Regions from separate parts of the Duganella sp. genome, predicted to be linked through region 3. Evidence: predicted binding sites of a transcription regulator. Region 3 holds the regulator's gene; each other region holds the start of a gene.
The links. Region 3 encodes FNR, which switches genes on or off when oxygen is low (the NO sensors DNR and NnrR bind a similar motif). Its sites were predicted from a motif close to TTGATNNNNATCAA; they were not measured.
Positions count from the first base shown of each region.

Region 1: a site for FNR is predicted at 3,766-3,779, ahead of ABDW57_RS09070 (hemerythrin domain-containing protein). Genes of this name have one in related genera too.
Region 2: a site for FNR is predicted at 2,414-2,427, ahead of ABDW57_RS21775 (universal stress protein). Genes of this name have one in related genera too.

Region 1 is NZ_JBCNLB010000003.1:363,388-369,354, reverse strand. Features, by position in the region: gene ABDW57_RS09090 (AEC family transporter) at 1-957, shown strand; gene ABDW57_RS09085 (extracellular solute-binding protein) at 959-2,200, opposite strand; gene ABDW57_RS09080 (hypothetical protein) at 2,246-2,440, opposite strand; gene ABDW57_RS09075 (PaaX family transcriptional regulator C-terminal domain-containing protein) at 2,437-3,258, opposite strand; gene ABDW57_RS09070 (hemerythrin domain-containing protein) at 3,255-3,707, opposite strand; gene ABDW57_RS09065 (hypothetical protein) at 3,882-4,388, shown strand; gene ABDW57_RS09060 (mechanosensitive ion channel family protein) at 4,394-5,512, opposite strand; gene ABDW57_RS09055 (glycoside hydrolase family 31 protein) at 5,681-5,967, shown strand, end outside.
Region 2 is NZ_JBCNLB010000016.1:27,365-33,331, reverse strand. Features, by position in the region: gene ABDW57_RS21785 (helix-turn-helix domain-containing protein) at 143-934, opposite strand; gene ABDW57_RS21780 (response regulator transcription factor) at 1,139-1,783, opposite strand; gene ABDW57_RS21775 (universal stress protein) at 1,872-2,339, opposite strand; gene ABDW57_RS21770 (protein phosphatase CheZ) at 2,608-3,438, shown strand; gene ABDW57_RS21765 (chemotaxis protein CheA) at 3,438-5,351, shown strand; gene leuC (3-isopropylmalate dehydratase large subunit) at 5,540-5,967, shown strand, end outside.
Region 3 is NZ_JBCNLB010000007.1:28,552-34,518, forward strand. Features, by position in the region: gene ABDW57_RS14520 (response regulator) at 1-1,376, opposite strand, end outside; gene ABDW57_RS14525 (alpha/beta hydrolase) at 1,493-2,239, opposite strand; gene ABDW57_RS14530 (DUF2892 domain-containing protein) at 2,437-2,646, shown strand; gene ABDW57_RS14535 (sigma-70 family RNA polymerase sigma factor) at 2,646-3,164, shown strand; gene fnr (fumarate/nitrate reduction transcriptional regulator Fnr) at 3,212-3,970, shown strand; gene ABDW57_RS14545 (FixH family protein) at 3,971-4,468, opposite strand; gene ccoG (cytochrome c oxidase accessory protein CcoG) at 4,480-5,865, opposite strand; gene ccoP (cytochrome-c oxidase, cbb3-type subunit III) at 5,862-5,967, opposite strand, start outside.

The DNA.
Region 1 (5,967 bases), on a different contig from region 3:
ATGCTGGACATCCTCGCCATCACCGGGCCGATTTATCTTGTGGTTCTTGCGGGCTATCTCGCCACCCGCATGGGCCTGTTCGCCCGCGCCGACATGCAGGTGTTTGGCAAGTTTGTCCTTAACCTGGCCTTGCCGGCGCTGATCTTCAACGCGCTGGCGCAACGCCGCATCGGCGAGATCCTGCATCCGGGCTATTTGCTGTCCTACCTGGCTGGCTCCCTGCTGATGCTGGCGCTGGCCTATACGGCGGGCCGCCGGCTGGGCGGCTTGAACCGCACCCGCAGCACTTTCCTGGCGATGGGCGTGTCCTGCTCCAACAGCAGCTTTATCGGTTTTCCGATCCTGATGCTGACGGTGGCGCCGGTGGCCGGCGTGGCGCTCGGACTGAATGTCATCGTCGAGAATCTGGTGATGCTGCCGATATTGCTGGCCATGGCGGAAAGCGCGCGCGCCGGCGGCAGTGGCGGCACCTGGCATCAAACCCTTAAACAATCGGTGCGCCGCCTGTCGCGCAATCCGCTGGTGCTGGCGGTGATGGCGGGGCTGGTGGTGAGCCTGGCGGAACTGAAGCTGCCGCAGCCCGTGGTGCGTACCGTGAACCTGTTTGCGCAGGCCAGCGGCAGTGTGTCGCTGTTCGCGATCGGCGGCACGCTGTATGGCTTGCCGCTGGCCAGCGGCTGGCAGCGGGTGCTGCCGCTGGTGGCGGCAAAGCTGATCGGCCATCCGCTGGCGGTGCTGCTGGTGGCGTCGCTGCTGCCGCTGCTGGGCGTGATGCCGATGACGCCGGATCTGCGGGCGGCGGCGCTGCTGATGGCGGCCATGCCGATGTTGAGCATCTATCCCATCCTGGCGCTGGCTTACGGCGAAGCCGACCGCAGCGCCGCCGCTTTGTTGATCTGCATGGTGATCTCGTTCTTCACGCTGAGCGCCTGGATGTGGATCGTGCACCCAGTCTAGATCACAGCGGTTCCTTGCGGCGCGCCTGCTCGATGTAACGGATCACCTGTTCAGCGTCGTGCGGCGCTTTCAGGAACTGGCGGAAGCCCTCGTACACCGGCGTCACCAGCTCCGCCCTGGCGTCGCGGTCAAAGAAGTAGGTCAGGCCGGCGGCATTGGCGACCGTGGCGGCGGTGGTTTCCGCCAGCAGGACGTTGTGGGACGAAGCTCCGGTCCTGGCGGGCAGTGTTTGATCGGCATCGGCAATCCTGCGCAGCGCGTCGCTCTCGGCCAGGTAGGTCAGGAAGCGCTTGCGCGCCTTGGGGTTGGCGCCATTGGCCGGCAGGACCAGCACATCCAGCGGCGCTTCCTCATACAGGGGCATTGCCGGCGTCAGCGCAGGAAAGGCAAAGAAGCCCATGTCGGCGGCCATGGACTGCGGGAAGCGCGCGGCGGCAAAGCTCCCCATCAGCATCATGCCGACGTGGTTGCGGTACAGGTAGGGCAGCACGCGGTCCCATTCCTGCTCGATGGTGGCGTCCAGGAAGTAGCCCTTGCGCAGCAGCTCGCCCCAGGTATCGAACACCTGCCGCACTCGCGCGTCGCTGAAGCGCGCCTCGCCGCTGAGCAGCTTGTGGTGGAAGTCCAGGCCATTGAGGCGCAGGTTGAGGTAGTCGAACCAGCCGGCCGCCGGCCACACGCTTTTTGCGCCCAGCCCCAGCGGCGTCACGCCTGCTGCTTTCAGCTGTTCGCACACCTGCAGGAATTCGGTCCAGGTGACCGGAGGGCGCACGCCGACCCGCTCGAACAGCGATTTGCGGTAGATGAAACCCCAGGTGTAGTAATACAGCGGAAAACCGTATACCTCGCCGTCGATGCGCGTGCCTTCAATCGCGTTGGTGACGAACTTCTGCTTCCTGAGCAGCGCCACCATGTCGGCATCCAGCGGTGCAAGCAGTTTATTTCTGGCGGCGTCGCGCAGACGCTCGCCGGCATACCAGAACGCCACGTCGGCGGGATTGTTCTGGAGGCGGGCGCCGAAGTCCCGCTTGTACTGTTCCTGCGGATAGCCGTGGTGCGAAATCTGGATGTCCGGGTTGGCGGCGGCAAACTGGTTGATGATGCCGATCCAGGCGCTGCGCTGCGGGGTGTTGGACACCACGTAATCGATTACCAGTCTCTCTGCGGTGCAAATACCGGGCACTGCCAGGGTGGCGCACAGCAGGCTTTTCGCCAGACCGGATCGAAAAAGAGAGGCAAGCATGCATACAGTGTGTCCGTGACGACCATGTATGTCAACTTGATATTCTCAGCCGCGTGGCTTTGAATGGAAATCGGCGTCGCCGGCCTGTTTCGGCACCGATGCGGCGCCAAACAGCGCGGCCACCATCGGGTCGCGGCGGATCTCCGGTTTTCTGGTGCGGGTAGGGTAGGTGATGTCGTCGATGATCCGGTGGATGCGGGCGCCTTGGCGGTTGGTGGTGACGCTGAGGGTGGGCTTCATGCTTGGTTTTTCGTAATGGTGTGGCGCCGCGCCTGCGTGGCGCAGCCGTTGTAGAGGGCGACGTAGGTTTGCTGGGCTGCGCTGGCCGGCCAGGTCTCCGGCAACAGCTCGCGCGGCAGCAGCGGATCGCTGCGGCGGCAGTGCTGGTAGGCGTGGCTGACCAGCATCCGCACCACGTAAGCCTGTTCGTCATTGAAGGCGCCGCGCTGACCCAGCATCTGGCGCAGCGGCAGGAAGCGCTGCTGGAACTGCTGGTACATGGCGGCAGGCGTTTCCAGATCGTTGCCGACGTCCGGCTGCCGCGCGGCCGCCGCCAGCTGGCTGCCGCTGACGTCAAACCGGGCCAGGTCCAGGACTTCGTGCTGTGCGAGGTAGGAGGCCGGGCGTGCCAGCAGATTGGGCGCCAGCAGGCAGTATTCCTGCTCCAGTAAGTGCTTGCGCGCGCTGGCGAAACGCGCCGCGCTGATGTCGCCGGTGTTTACCACCATTGACCATTTCTCGTCGAAGCTGCGCACGGCCGGCTGGCTGAGACGATGGCGCGCCTCCAGCACCGCGCTTGCCGCCTCCGGCGTCAGTCTGCACGCGCTGCGGCGGCCATGGCGTTGTATGGAAATGATGTTGTGCCTGGCGAGGCGGAACAGGGCGGTGCGGATGGTGCGTTCCTGGAAGCCGAGTGGCTCGATCAATTCAATCACGCTGCCCAGCCACAGTGTGTTTTGGCCGAAGGCCAGGGCCTCGCCAAACATCAGTTTGAGCAGGGTGCTCAGACGCGGCCTGGCCTGGCGCAGGCAGGCGCTGATATACAGCCCGGTGGTCATGCCGCGTCAACGTGGTACAGATTGTCCATGACCGCGATGATGGCGTCGGCCTGCTTCGCCAGCAGGAAATCGGCCTGGGGATGCAGCAGGCGTTCTTCTTTCAGGTGATGCTGGCGCGTCAGCGCGCGCAGATTGCCGGAATGTTCATGGAAGGCGTCGTAGTCCTGGCGCGCGATGGCGCGCTGTAACTGCGCCACCATGATGCGCATTTGCCGGTGTTCTTCCCGCATCACCACCGAGGAGCCGTAGCCATTGCCCAGCGCGTGATCGAGGCGTGGGAACAGCACCCGCTCTTCCTTGTCCAGGTGGCATTCGAACATCTCGTGGAAAATACGGAAGTTCCTGCGGGCTGCGTCCCAGTTACGCAGGTTGACATCCGATTCGGCCACCGCATACTGCTCGTCGCAGCGGCGGTGATCCTGATCGAGATAAGCCGAAATCTTGTACATCTTGTTTGTCCTTGATGAAAGCCATGCGCATTGTCCCACCCGTCCATGGACAAAAACTTTGATTCAGATCAAGGATTTGAAAAGTCACGATTAGAAATTTTAACTGTGCAGTGGCGCACAATCAGCGTGCGGCGGGCGCTCTACAATGCGCAAAATAATTCCGTGGAGCCGACCATGAAACACCTGATGCTGGCCTTTGGCGTTGTGCATGCGATGATCGCCTTGCTGTTCACCGCAGGCGCTTTGTTCCTGATTGTGCTGGGCGCGCAGCTGGGATGGCACGCCGCGCATGCCGACAGCGGCCTGGCCGCCGCGCAGGAAGTGATCGAGGCGATCGGCATCCTGGCCGCCGCTGTGGTGGCGCTGCAGATCGCCGAGACCATCATCGAGGAGGAGGTGGTGCGCGATGCCGATATCAGCGCGCCCACCCGCGTGCGCCGCTTCCTGTCGCGCTTTTTCGTGGTGGTTGTGGTGGCGCTGGCGATCGAAGGCCTGGTGGCCACCTTCCGCGCCGTGCATGACGATGCCAGCGAGCTGCTGTACGTGGCGGCGCTGGTGGCCGGCGTCGGCGTCCTGCTGGCGGCATGGGGCGTGTTCGTTTACCTTAACCGCTCGGCCGAGGAGCTGGAGCCCGCCGCCATGGAAGAAGCCCAGGCGGAGGACGAAAAGCTCAAGCCCTGATGCCCTTAGTGCGGGCGCGCCTGCTGGCGCCGGTCCGGCATCATCTCGTTGGCGGCCTGCGCGCCTTGTTCAAACTGCAGGCGGCGCGTCGGCGCGCTGGCGTCGACACCCAGTTCGCTGAATACCTCCAGGGCGCCCAGCAGCACCGCTTGCTGGGCATTCATGTAGTTCAGGTAGGAGGAGTTCAGCACATAGAACACCAGCTCGAACTCCAGCGCATCCTGGCTGACCGATTTCAGGTGCACACGGTCGGCGCGCACGTCCGGCTGGCGGCTGATCACGCCCATCAGCGCTTCCGGCACCTTGGCCGCCAGCGCCGCCGGCGTAGAGGGATTGATACGCAGCGAGAACTGCACGCGGCGGTTCTGCATGCGCTTGTAGTTGCGCACCACGTTCTTCAGCAGCTCCGAATTGCCGATCACGATTTGCTCGCCAAAGTCGGAGCGGATGCGGGTGGTTTTCAGCCCCACATGTTCCACCGTGCCTGACACGTTGGTGATGGCGATGGCGTCACCCACCTCAAACGGCTTGTCGACAGCAATCGACAACGAGGCAAACAGGTCGCCCAGCACATTCTGCACCGCCAGCGCCACCGCGATACCGCCGATGCCCAGGCTGGCCACCAGCGCGGACACGTTGATGCCAAGGTTGGACAGCGCCGCCAGCAGGAATATGACCCACAAGGTGGTTTTCAGCGCCCACACCATCAGGGTATTGGCGACGGTGGTGGGGGAATCCGGCGTTTCGGCATGGTTGCGAAAGTAGCGGCGCGCCCCCAGGGTGGCCGCACGGTCGAGATACAGCACCAGCTGCAGCCCCAGCACGATGAACCACAGGTGGCCGAGCCGGTCCTCCCACAGCGGCGTCAGTTCCAGCGTCTTGAGGCCGACCAGCAGCGAGATCGCCAGCACCGCCAGCATGCTGGTGCGGTTGAGCGTTTCCTTCATCAGCTGGACCATGGGGCGGTCCGAGCGGCCGGCTTCGTCGTGGCGGCACAGGCGCTTGCGCAGCAGCCGCAGGAAGGCGTAGATCGCCACAAAGGTGATGACGGTGGCGCCGGCCGCCAGCAGCAGCTCTTCACCGTCGACATTGGAAAATGGCGCGAGATAGCGTTGGATATTCAAACCGCTCTCCTGTCAGATAGGCTAAAGTGCTCCATGCTAGGCTGGCGGGGCGGCGGGTTCTGTTCGTTGCATCACTCTTTTCATAGCCGGACTTGGTGATTTTCGTAATTGATATTTCGAAAATGAAGACGCACAATGCGGTGCACAACTCCACTATAAGAGAGGATTATGAGACTGCTCGCCCCTACGCCGGTATTTACCGCGCTCGCATCGATTTTTGCATTTTCCGCTTCCGCATTTGCCGCCCCGATCGCCACCCTGGACCGCGACGGCGCTTTCGTATCGATAGAGGCCTATGGCCCTAACGTGGTGCACGTCACCATTGCCGTTGACAAGGCCGAGGTGCTGAAAGGCCCGGGCTACGGCATCCTGCCCAAGAACAGCGACAACAGCGCCTTCCGTCACACCGGCGGCAACCGCCAGACCGACGTGTTCACGTCCTCCGCCATGACGGT
Region 2 (5,967 bases), on a different contig from region 3:
TTGCATTCATTATTGTGGAAGCCGGGACGGAATGCAAGCCTTTTTCAGTTATAAATTCATTAAAAAAACGGCCCGGTCAGAAACCGGGCCCAAGGCTGGGTGATACGGGAGGTAGTACTGAGCGCTACAAGTGCTGCGGGTGCTACAAGGCCGCCAGCAACTGGCCGGACGGTACGGTGGCGGCGCCCTTGCTGCGGGCGGCCGGCTTGCCGCGCGTGCGCGAAGGCGGCAGGCGGCGCAAGGTTTTCAGGGCTTCCGGATCTTTGATGCCGATGGTGCGCTGGTCGACGCTGATCAGGCCGATCTCGTTGAAGGCCGACAGCGTGCGGCTGACGGTTTCCAGCGTCAGCCCGAGGTAGCTGCCGATTTCGTGGCGCGTCATGCGCAGGTTGAACAGCTTGCTGGAGTAGCCCATCTGCGAGAAGCGTTCGGCCAGCGCCACCAGGAAGCGCGCCACCCGCGCCTCGGCGCTGAGCGCGCCCAGCATGCCGATCATGGCTTGCTCGCGCACCAGTTCGCGGCTCATCACGCCGTACATCATGTTTTCCAGTTCCAGGTGCACGCGGCCCAGGGCGGTCAGCTTCTTGAATGGCAGCAGGATCAGGTCGCAGTCGGACAGCGCCACCGCTTCCGACGAATAATGGCGGGTGTGGATGCCGTCCACCCCCAGCATGTCACCCTTCATGGGAAAGCTCAGCACCTGCTCGTTGCCGTATTCGTCGATCAGCACGGTTTTCAAAAAGCCCGAGTTGACGATGTAGAGCGTGTCGAACGGTTGGCCGATGGTGTGGATGCGCTGGCCAGTCTTGAACTGCACATGCTGGAACAGCAGTTCTTCGTTGGCCATGGAGTTGGCGGCCGGGATGTGCAGCAGGTCGCAGACTTCCTTGAGGTTCGACCAGAGCCGCCCCTGACGCTGGCGGCCGGCTTCCATCGACGACGATTGCAGCGTCGTCGTGGCCGGGCGAATTTCAGACGTTTGCGTAGACAGCATGGTGATCTCTCCTGTGGGCTAGGTGCTGTGCGGTATGGTTTCAGTATGCCAACACAGGGGGGAGATAGATATCAGCAACGGCTGAATGTAGACGTAGGAGTCCCACCAAGGCGTGTAGGAGTACTCCTACGTACGAGCCCGCTTTCAGGTCTTGAACGGCGACAGCAGGCGATGTGCCACCGCGTACTGCACCATTTCCGACAGCGAGCTCATGCCCATCTTCTGCATGATGCGGGTCTTGTGGGTGCTGACGGTTTTCACGCTCAGGTGCAGGCTGTTGGCGATTTCGGTGATGGAGCGGCCGGCCACCAGCAGCGAGAATACCTCGAACTCGCGGTCCGACAGCTGTTTGTGCAGCAGCGACTCGTGCGGCATCATGATGTTGAGCGCCAGCTGCTCGGCCACCTCGGTGCTGATGTAGGGACGGCCGGAAGCCACCTTGCGGATCGCGCCGACCAGCTGGGTGCCGGCGCTTTCCTTGGTCAGATAGCCTTGCGCGCCGGCGCGGATGGCGCGCACCGCGTACTGCTCCTCCTCGTGCATGGTGAGGATCAGGATGGCCAGCTTGGGCGCCTCGGCCTTGATCTGGCGGATCAGGTCGACCCCGCTGCGGCCGGGCATGGACAAGTCCAGCAGCAGCAGGTCGAACCCGCCCTGGCGCACATGGCCCAGCACCTCGAAACCGTCAATGGCTTCGCCCACGATGTCAATGTCCGGCGCGCCGTCGAGGATGCGCTTGAGGCCTTCACGCATGATGGTGTGGTCATCCGCAATGACGATACGTATCATAAGGATCGCTTTGAAAGTGATTAATGGTAATTGTTATTGCGATTGAATCAACCTTATGATCTTACTACAAACGGCCTGCGCGTGCTGCTTATTTGCTACCGGGCTCCTTGATCAGGCGGTGCACCAGCACCGGAATTTTGGAGTGCTGCAACACCTTGTTGGTTACACTGCCCAGTAACAACTGGCCCCAGCCGCTGCGCCCGTGCGAGCCCATGAAGATCAGGTCGCAGCCGTGCTGTTGCGCCACGTCGACGATTTTCACGGCCGCGCTTTCGTGGAAGGCGGTCAGCGCTTGGCAACGCACGCCGCGCCGCGCGCACGAGTCGGCCACATCCTGCGTGTGCTCCTGGCCGGCCCGCTGCATGGCGGCGCGGTATTCCTCTTCGCTGGGGTAGCTGGGCGGGATGATTTCCACGTAAATCGGATACTGGTACTCGGGCGCCACGAACAGCACCAGCACCTCGGCCCCGAGCTGCTCGGCAAACTGCACGCCGGCGCACGCGGTCTTGCTGGAGACGGCCGAACCGTCGGTGGTGATCAGGATTTTGCGGTACATGATGGACCTCCTTTCTGCATCAGCTCACAGCTTCATTGTAGTCGCGATTTACATTATTGATACTCTGGAAAGACTTGATATTTATCAAATAAAAGCGCTTTATCCTGCGCGGCAGGGTGTGGGCTTTTATGCTTCTAACAGCTTTTTTTTGCACTAAAGCACTACTTTTGTGTCACGCGGCATACTCCGTTGTTCTATCCGATGTTAGTATCTCCAAATACAGCTAGTTTAGGGCAGCAAATTGACCAAATATGGAGAAGCAGGGATTATGACTAACGCCGCTGACGATTTCGACGCATTATTTGAAGAGGTGTCTGCTCAGAGCAAAAACGCAGCGCCCGCTCCAGCGCCTGCACCCGCACCGGCTGCTGCCGCGGAAGATGACCTGGAAAGCCTGTTCGAAGAAGTCGCCGCGGCCCGACCGCCTGATGCCGTGGCCGCCGCCGAACCGGCCGCCGCGCCGGCCGCTGCCGCTGGCGCCGACGGCGACAACGCCGACGGCAAGGATGTGATGTTTGAACGCCTGGGCGGCATTGTGCGCCTGCTGCACGATTCGCTGCGCGAACTGGGCTACGACAAGGCGCTGACCGAGGCGGCCACCCAGATCAGCGACGCCCAGGACCGCCTGGAATACGTCGCCTCCCTGACCGAACAGGCCGCCAACAAGGTGCTGAACACGCTGGACGAGGGCATGCCGGAGCAGGACGTGCTGTCCAAGCAGTCGAAAGACATGGAAACCCGCTGGGCCGACCTGTTCGCCGGCAAGCTGAGCCTGGAACAGTTCAAGCAACTGGCCGGCGACTCGCAGAAATTCGCCGTGGCCGTGTCGGCCGCCACCGAGGCCGAGAAAGCGCGCCTGCTGGACATCATGATGGCGCAGGACTTCCAGGACATCACCGGCCAGCTGATCAAGAAGGTGGTGCATATCACCAAGACCGTGGAGCAGGAGCTGGCGCAGCTGTTGAAAGACAACGCGCCGCCGAGCGTCAAGGAGAAAATCGCACAGAAAGAAGTGTCCCTGATGTCCGGCCCGTCGGCTCCGGCCGTGGCCCTGAATCAGGATAGTGTTGACGACCTGCTTGCCGATCTGGGGTTCTAATGGACGATATGCTGAGAGATTTCGTCGTCGAGGCGATGGATCTGGCGGTCAATGTCGAGGAGCACCTGCTGCGCCTCGAACGCGACCCGGACAACAAAGAGACACTGAACGCGGTGTTCCGCTCGTTCCACACCATCAAGGGGGGCGCCGGTTTCATGGGCCTGCCTGCGCTGGTGACGGCCTGCCACCTGACCGAAAACCTGTTTGATGCCCTGCGTACCGGCGCCGCGCCGGTGACGCCGCTGTCGATCGAAGCCGCGCTGCAGGCGTCGGGCTTTGTGGCCGACCAGCTGGCGGAACTGAATGACGGCGCCGAGCCCAGCAGCCTGCCCGCGCTGCCGGGCGACCTGGAGCAGTTGCTGAACGACGCCATCGCCGGCAAGGCCGACTCGGCCCCGGCCAAGCCGGCCGCCGCCGCACCGGCGCCAGCGCCCGCACCAGCGCCCGCCGCTGCCGCGCCGGCCCCCGTGGCCGCGCCCGCCGCCGCCCCATCGGCCGATGGCCTCGACTGGGAAGGCATGTACGAAGCCGTGATGCCGCCGGGCAGCTACACCCGCTCGGCCGCGCCGCCGGCCGCCGTGGCCGCCGCACCGGCGGCAGCGGCGCCGGCGCCGGCAGCCAAGCCGGACGCCGCTGAAATCGCCGCCGTGGCGGCCGAAGTCAAAGCCACCCCGGGCGCGCGCCGCGAAGCCGCCGAGAAGAAGGACGAGCGTCCGCAAAGTGCGCCGGCCAAGGAAGAATCGATCCGTATCGACGCCGTCAAGCTCGATGCGTTGCTGGAAGTGGCCGGCGAATCGGTGCAGGCCGCCAACCAGGCCGCCGTGCTGCTGGAACGCCTGATGCAGTTCAAGTTCGAAGGCCAGGCGCAGACGCTGATGTCGACGCTGGCCGAGACGCTGGAACGCGCCTCGCGCTATTCGACCGAACTGCAGCGCGCCACCCTGGCCACCCGCATGCAGCCGGTCGGCCGCCTGTTCCAGAAATTCCCGCGCCTGGTGCGCGAGCTGGCCAAGGATCTGGGCAAGGAAGTCGATCTGAACATCGAAGGTGCGGAGACCGAAGTCGACCGCGTGGTGGTGGATTCGCTGTACGATCCGCTGGTGCACATGCTGCGCAACGCGCTCGACCATGGTGTCGAAACGCCGGAAGAACGCGCGGCCGCCGGCAAGCCGATCCGCTCCTACATCCAGCTGAAAGCCTGGCAGGAGGCGAATAGCGTTATGATTGTGCTGCAGGACGATGGCAAGGGCATGGATCCGGTCAAGCTGCGCCAGAAGGCCTTGCAGAAGGGGCTGATCTCGGAATCGACCCAGCTGACCAGCGACGATTGCTATCAACTGGTATTCTTACCGGGTTTCTCGACCAAGGAAGTGGCGTCCAGCGTGTCCGGCCGCGGCGTCGGCATGGACGTGGTGAAGACCGCCGTGGAGAAAAACCGCGGCGCCATCCACATCGAATCCGAGCTGGGCAAGGGTACCAAGTTCTCGATCCGCCTGCCGATCGAGCTGTCGATCGTGCCGACCATGCTGGTCTCGACCTCGGGCGCCGCGCTGGCGCTGCCGATGGCCGTGGTGCAGCGCGTGGTCGAGCTGCCGGAAGTGTTCATGGAAGTGGGCGGCGCCCCGGTCCTCAAGGACCAGGGCCGGCCGCTGCCGGTGCGCTCGCTGGCCGACTCGCTGGGCTACGAAAGCTGCCGCGAGAAGGTGGGTATTGTTGTCTCCGCGCCACAGCCATACATCCTGGCGGTGGAAGCGGTGGACGGCACTGCCGACCTGGTGATTAAACCGATGACCGCGATTACTGTCGAGGGCATTACCGGCACGGCGCGCTCCGCCGAGGGCGAGCTGGTGCTAGTGGTCGGCCTATCGTTCCTAATGGACGGTTGTCGAGGGAGTGTACGCATGGCGGCCTGAGTCAGAAGACCAGGCCAGCAAGACCAAAAGCCTGCGTCCCCACGCAGGCTTTTTTATTTTTAGGAGTCATACCCCGTGTATCGGTATGCAGAAGGCATCGGGCTCAAGAGGTCGGACAGCGGTGGCTGCTATTGCATTGCACAATATGGCATAATCAAGTTGGATAATCGTAGCAGTACGCAAATAACATCATGAAGACGCTTTACGACAAACTCTGGGAATCGCACGTCGTCCGCACGGAAGACGATGGCACCACCATTCTGTATATCGACCGTCACCTCGTGCACGAAGTGACCAGCCCGCAGGCGTTTGACGGCCTGCGCGCCGCCAATCGCCAGCCATGGCGCCTGTCGGCCAACCTGGCGGTGGCCGACCACAACGTGCCGACCACCTCGCGCGCCGACGGCATTGCCGATCCGGTCTCGCGCCTGCAGGTGGAAACGCTGGACAAGAACGCCAAGTCCTACGGCCTGACCTACTTCAACATGAACGACAAGCGCCAGGGCATCGTGCACGTGATCGGCCCTGAGCAGGGCGCCACCCTGCCCGGCATGACGGTGGTCTGCGGCGACTCGCACACCTCGACCCACGGCGCCTTTGGCGCGCTGGCGCACGG
Region 3 (5,967 bases):
GCGCTCAGGTTGACCTCGATCGGGAACTCGCTGCCGTCGCGGCGGCGGCCGTACAGCACCTTGCCCTGCCCCATGCGCACCGGCTCGGCGCTCAGGCGGTCGGCAAAGAAGCGGTTGCGGTGCGCCGCGTGCTGCTCGCGCAGCTTTTCCGGCACCAGGATTTCCAGCGGCTGGCCCAGCACCTCGTCGCGTTCGTAGCCGAAGCAGCGCTCGCCTTCGCGGTTGAAGGTTTCGATGCGGCCGTCCACGCCCACCACCACTATCGTGTTGGGGGCGAACTCGACCAGGCTTTGCAGGCGCGCGTCGGCTGCCAGCCGTTCGTGCATCAGGTCATTGAAGGCCGAGGTCAGCTGGCCGACCTCGTCGCGCGCATGCACCGGCAGCGGCGTGAAGCGGGCCGGGTTGGCGCGCAGCGCCACGATGGCGTTGCGCAGCTTGATCAGCGGCGCCATCAGGCGCAAGGTGAGCGCGCTGATCAGCAGCGCGGTCAGCACGGCGGCAATGCCGCTCCACACCAGCACGCGCTTGATCACGCCCTCGAACGGCTCAAACGCCTCCTCGGCCGGCAGCGAGGTGGCCAGCAGCCAGTTGACCGATTTCAGGTTTTTATAGCTGTTGAGGGTGGGCTTGCCTTCGCCCATGCCCATCACCGTGCCCTCGAAGCCTTGCTCCAGCGCGCGGTTGGTGGCCGGGTTGGCGTTGGCCGCGCGCGGCTTGAGCAGGCGCGTGATGTCGGGATGCAGCACGTACACCGGGTTATCGCTGCGGGTCAGCGCGAAGTAATAGCCGCTGCGGCCAACCTTGGCGGTGCGCAGGTGGCCCAGCAGGTTGTCCTTGTACAGGCGCAGCACGCCGATCAGCACGCACACCACCTCGCCTTTGTCGTTCAGCACCGGCGCCACCATCTGCACGATGGGCTGCTTGTTGGCGCGACCGATCAGCGGTTCGGTGATCAGCGGCTTGTGGGTGCGCATCACGGTCTTGAAGTAGGCGCGGTCGGAGGCGTCGATGCCGACCCGGCCCGGCACCAGCGGCAGGTCGGAAATGATCTTGCCCTGCGGGCTCATCACCAGCAAATCGTCAAACAGGGCCAGCACCGCGCGGTTCTGGTAATACTCGCGCAGCTTTTCAGCCGAGTTGCCCAGGTTGGCCGGCTGGTTGCGGGCCGATAGCGCGATGATATCGAGCAGCATGGTCAGCTTGTCGTCGAGATCCTGCGCGGTGCGGTTGATCAGCGCGGTCTGTTGCGTGAACAACACCCGCTTGTAATCTTCCTGCATGCGCTGGGTCTGCACCAGCGTGACCAGCCCGATCATCAGGACCGAGGTAATGCTGGTGGCGAGGGCGACTTTAGCCTTGATGCCGAGAGGCTTCATATCATCCTTGATGTATGGGGGCTGGACCGATTCTCCTATCAAAGGCTTACCTTGGCAAGAAAGAAAAAGCCAGCGTGCGCGGGGCACGCTGGCTTTTCGCCGCGGATGAAACCGGATTAACGCTGGGCTGCGGCCAGGATCACTTCCGCCACCTTGGCCGGTTGCGACACCATGGGCACGTGGCCGGTCGGCAGGGTGGTGGTGATGGCGTTGATTTTCCTGGCAAACGCCTGTTCCAGTTCCGGCGCGATCATGCGGTCCTGGCTGGCCACGATGTAGTAATTGGCCTTGTTCTTCCAGGCCGCCACGGTGGTGGTTTCACCGAAGGCCTTCAGGGCGATCGGGCCCTGGGTGGCGGTAATCAGCGCCGCCTGGGCCGGCGTCACGTCCTGCGCAAAGTTCTTGGCCACCGAATCGGCTGGCAGCCAGGCGTAGCCGGTGGCATCGACTTGCAGGGTGGCGATGCCTGGCGGCACCGCGTAATCCTTGCCCAGGTTGCCGGTGGCTTCGCCTTCCGACGGGGCAAACGCGGCCACGTAGACCAGCGCCTTGATCTTGTCGCTGGTGCCGGCCTGGGTGATCACGGTGCCGCCCCACGAGTGGCCAACCAGCACTACTTTACCGGTTTGCGCATCGACCACGCGCTGGGTGGCGGCGACATCGTCAGCCAGCGAACTCAGCGGGTTCTGCACGGCCACCACCTTGTAGCCCTTGGCTTGCAGGATAGGAATCACCTTGTCCCAGCTGGAACCATCGGCAAAAGCGCCGTGGACCAGCACGATGGTGGTGTCGTTGGCCGGGGTGGCGGCGTGGGCGAAAGCGGTGGCGGCCAGCAGGGCGGTAGCGATCAGCGTGCGTTTCATGGTGATTCCTTTCGTTGATTAGTTAGCGATTAAGTCGCGTTCGATGTGTTGATGGGTGAATCATAGCGAGCAATTAAATCGCACGCAATAGGTTTTTTAAAAAAATTTAAAAATATTTTCGATAGCGCGAATCCGAATCGCGGCCAGCCCCCTCTTAGCTGCCGAGGGACTTCCTCGATCACTGATAGGAGAGCACAATGTTTTACGTTAAAAATGTACCCGGCTGGGAGCGCGTGCTGCGCGTGGTGGCGGGCCTGATCGTGGCGGCGGCGGCGCTGGCGCTGCTGGGCGGCATGTGGGGCACGGTGGCGGCCTTGTCGGCGGCCGGCATCGTCGCGTCCGGCCTGTTCGGCTTTTGTCCGATGTGCGCCATGGTTGGCCGCCGCCTGGATAAACAAGGAAAATAATGAGTCTTGCGGAACACCACATGCCGGTGCTGGACGCCGCCCGGCGCGGCGATCCGGCGGCGCTGGCGCAGCTGCTGCGGCTGTGCCAGCCTGACATCCGCCGCTACGCCCAGCGCAACTGCTTGGTCGGCGACGTCGACGACGCCGTGCAGGAAGCGCTGCTGGTGTTGTCGCGCAAGCTATCGTCGGTGCGCATGCTGGCGGCGTTTTCCGGCTGGCTGTTCCAGGTGGTCAAGCGCGAGTGCCACCGGCTGGCGCGCAGCGCGCTGGGCCATGATCCCTGGGATGACGAACGCGCCGAGCAGTGGCTGGCCAGCCAGGACACGGCCGGCTTGCGCGTCGAACTGATCCGCGCGCTGGAATCGCTGCCGGCCGACTACCTGAAAGTGGTGCTGTTGCGCGACTTCGCGCAAATGTCGATTGCGGAAATCGCCGGCGAGATCAACCAATCGGTGGCGGCGGTGAAAAGCCGCTTGCATCGTGCAAGGCAAATGGCGCGCGAATACCTGATTGGATGACTGCGGAATAGGCGCCCAAATCGCACGTGATGGGCTACACTAACCGCATGATACAAGAACTTCCTTCGCTGGTTATTCCCGGCGCCACCATCGATATCCTCAAGGCCAGCTGTGCTTCATGCAGCATGCACCAGCTGTGTTTGCCGATGGGGCTGGACAACAACGACATGGAGCGGCTCGACCAGATCATCGGCCGCCGCCGCAAGGTCGCGCGCGGCGGCACGCTGTTCCGCATCGGCGATCCATTCCAGAACCTGTACGCGATCCGTCTGGGCCACTTCAAGACCTACCAGGTCAACCGCGAGGGCGCGGAGCAGATCACCGGCTTCCAGATGGCTGGCGAACTGCTGGGCATGGATGCCATCAGCGCCGACCAGCACCATTGCACCGCGGTCGCGCTGGAAGACAGCGAAGTGTGCGAAATTCCCTTCTCCACCCTGCAGCAGCTACTGGCGGAAATGCCGACCCTGTTGCGCCATTTCCACCGCATGATGAGCCAGGAAATCACGCGCGAGCAAAGCGTGATGCTATTGCTGGGGAATATGCAGGCGACCCAGCGCTTTGCGGCGTTCCTGATCAACCTGTCGTCGCGTTACGAGGCGCGCGGTTATTCGCCGAATACTTTCCAGCTGCGCATGTCGCGCGAGGAAATCGGCAATTATCTGGGCCTGACCATCGAAAGCATCAGCCGCCTGCTGTCCAAGTTCAAGAAAGAAGGCCTGCTGCGCGTCAGCAACCGCGAGATCGAATTGCTCGATCCGCGCATGCTGAAGGCCATCACGGCCGGGACGGCAACCTGCGGCTGATCAGTCGGGCAGCAGCGCAATCCCGCGCTGCGCCGGCCAGCTCCAGGCGCCGGCCAGGCGCCACTCGCGCTTCTGCCCTTCCACCAGCACGATCCAGCGGCTGCGTTCCAGCAGCGGCAGGTTGGCGCTGAACCTGCCGTTCGCATCCGGCACCAGCACCAGCTTGATATCCTTTTCCGGCAGCGTGGCGTGCGACAGATGCAGCAGCAGCGGGCCGCTATCCTTGCGGTTGATGCGCCCGCTCAGGGTGCCGCTGGCGGCGTCGTAGCCAAGCGCCATCGACAGGCCCAGCTGCGAGGCCACATGGTCGCGCCGCAAATCCTGGTTGATGGCCTTGCCCTGCTTGTAGTAATCGCCCACCACCAGCGCATCGGGCGCCGACATGGCGAGGTAAGCGGTGTAGATGCTGCCGACCGCCACGATGGCGGGGCCGGCTGCCAGCAGCCATGGCCAGCGCTGCTTCCACCACGGTGTGACGGGGATGGTCAGTGTCGTCATGATGATGCTCCTTAGCGCGGCACAATGAAGACCGCGGATTCTTTCACATGCAGCGATGGATCGTCGACTGCGGTCAGGGTGACTTCAATTTTGTTCGAGCCGGGCTGGCCGGCGCCGTGCGCGGTGCGCAGGCGCATCGGATAAGCCCTGGTCTCGGTGGCGTCCACCGGCACCTGGTCGGCGCTCACCTGCGTCAGCGAGGCGATGCCGCTGACGGCGATCTTGTAGACATGGGCCTGCTCGGACGTGTTCATGATCTGCAGGCGGTAGACGTTTTCGATCATGCCGTCCTCCACTTCGCGGCCCATCGAGCCGCGGTCGCGGATCACGTCCAGCTTGAGCGGCGTGCGCAGATACAGCGCGGCGCCGGTGGCCAGCACAATCAGGCCCAGCACGGCGGTGTAGATCTTCACGCGCGGCCGGAAGGCGCGCAGGCGGATCTCGGTCGGCGTCAGATGGTCCTCCATGGCGCGTTCGGTGCTGTAGCGGATCAGGCCGCGGGCCTGGCCGGTCTTGTCCATCACGCTGTTGCAGGCGTCCACGCAGGCGGCGCAGCCGATGCATTCGTACTGCAGGCCCTTGCGGATGTCGATACCGGTCGGGCACACCTGCACGCACATCGAGCAGTCGATGCACGAGCCGCCGTTGCCGTTGGCGGTCTTCGACAGCGGCCCGCGCGGCTCGCCGCGCTTGCTGTCGTAAGTGATGATCAGGGTGTCGCGGTCGAACATCGAGCTCTGGAAGCGGGCGTACGGGCACATGTACTTGCACACCTGCTCGCGCATCCAGCCGGCGTTGCCGTAGGTGGCAAAGCTGTAGAACAGCACCCAGAACCATTCCCACGGGCCGAAGTTCAGCGTCGCCACCTCGCCCATCAGCCTGGTGATCGGCGTGAAGTAGCCGACGAAGGTGAAGCCGGTCCACAAGGCCACCGCGCCCCAGGCCAGGTGCTTGGCGGTCTTCTTGCCGTACTTGGCAAACGAGGCCGGCTGGCGGTCCAGCGCGATGCGGGCGCTGCGCTTGCCTTCGATCCGGCGTTCTATCCACAGGAAGATTTCGGTGTACACCGTTTGCGGGCAGGTGAAACCGCACCACACCCGCCCCGCCACCGCCGTCGCCAGGAACAGCAGATAGGCACTGATGATCAGCAGCAGCGCCAGGTAGATGAAATCCTGCGGCCACAGCACCAGGCCAAAGATGTAGAACTTGCGCGCGCCCAGATCGAACAGCAGCGCCTGCCGGCCGTTCCACTGCAGCCAGGGCGTGCAGTAGAACGCCAGCTGCGTCAGCCAGACAAACAGCCAGCGCAGGCGGGCATAACGGCCGTCGATCTCGCGCGGGTAAATTTCCTCGCGCGCGGCATACATCTTGATGACTTGGGGCTGCGGGGCGTTCATTTTTCAGCTACCGCTGGCGTCGCGGCCGGTTCGTTGGGATGATTCGACAAGCTCCACACATAGGCGGCCAGCACGTGCACCTTGGCGTCGCCGAGGAAGTCC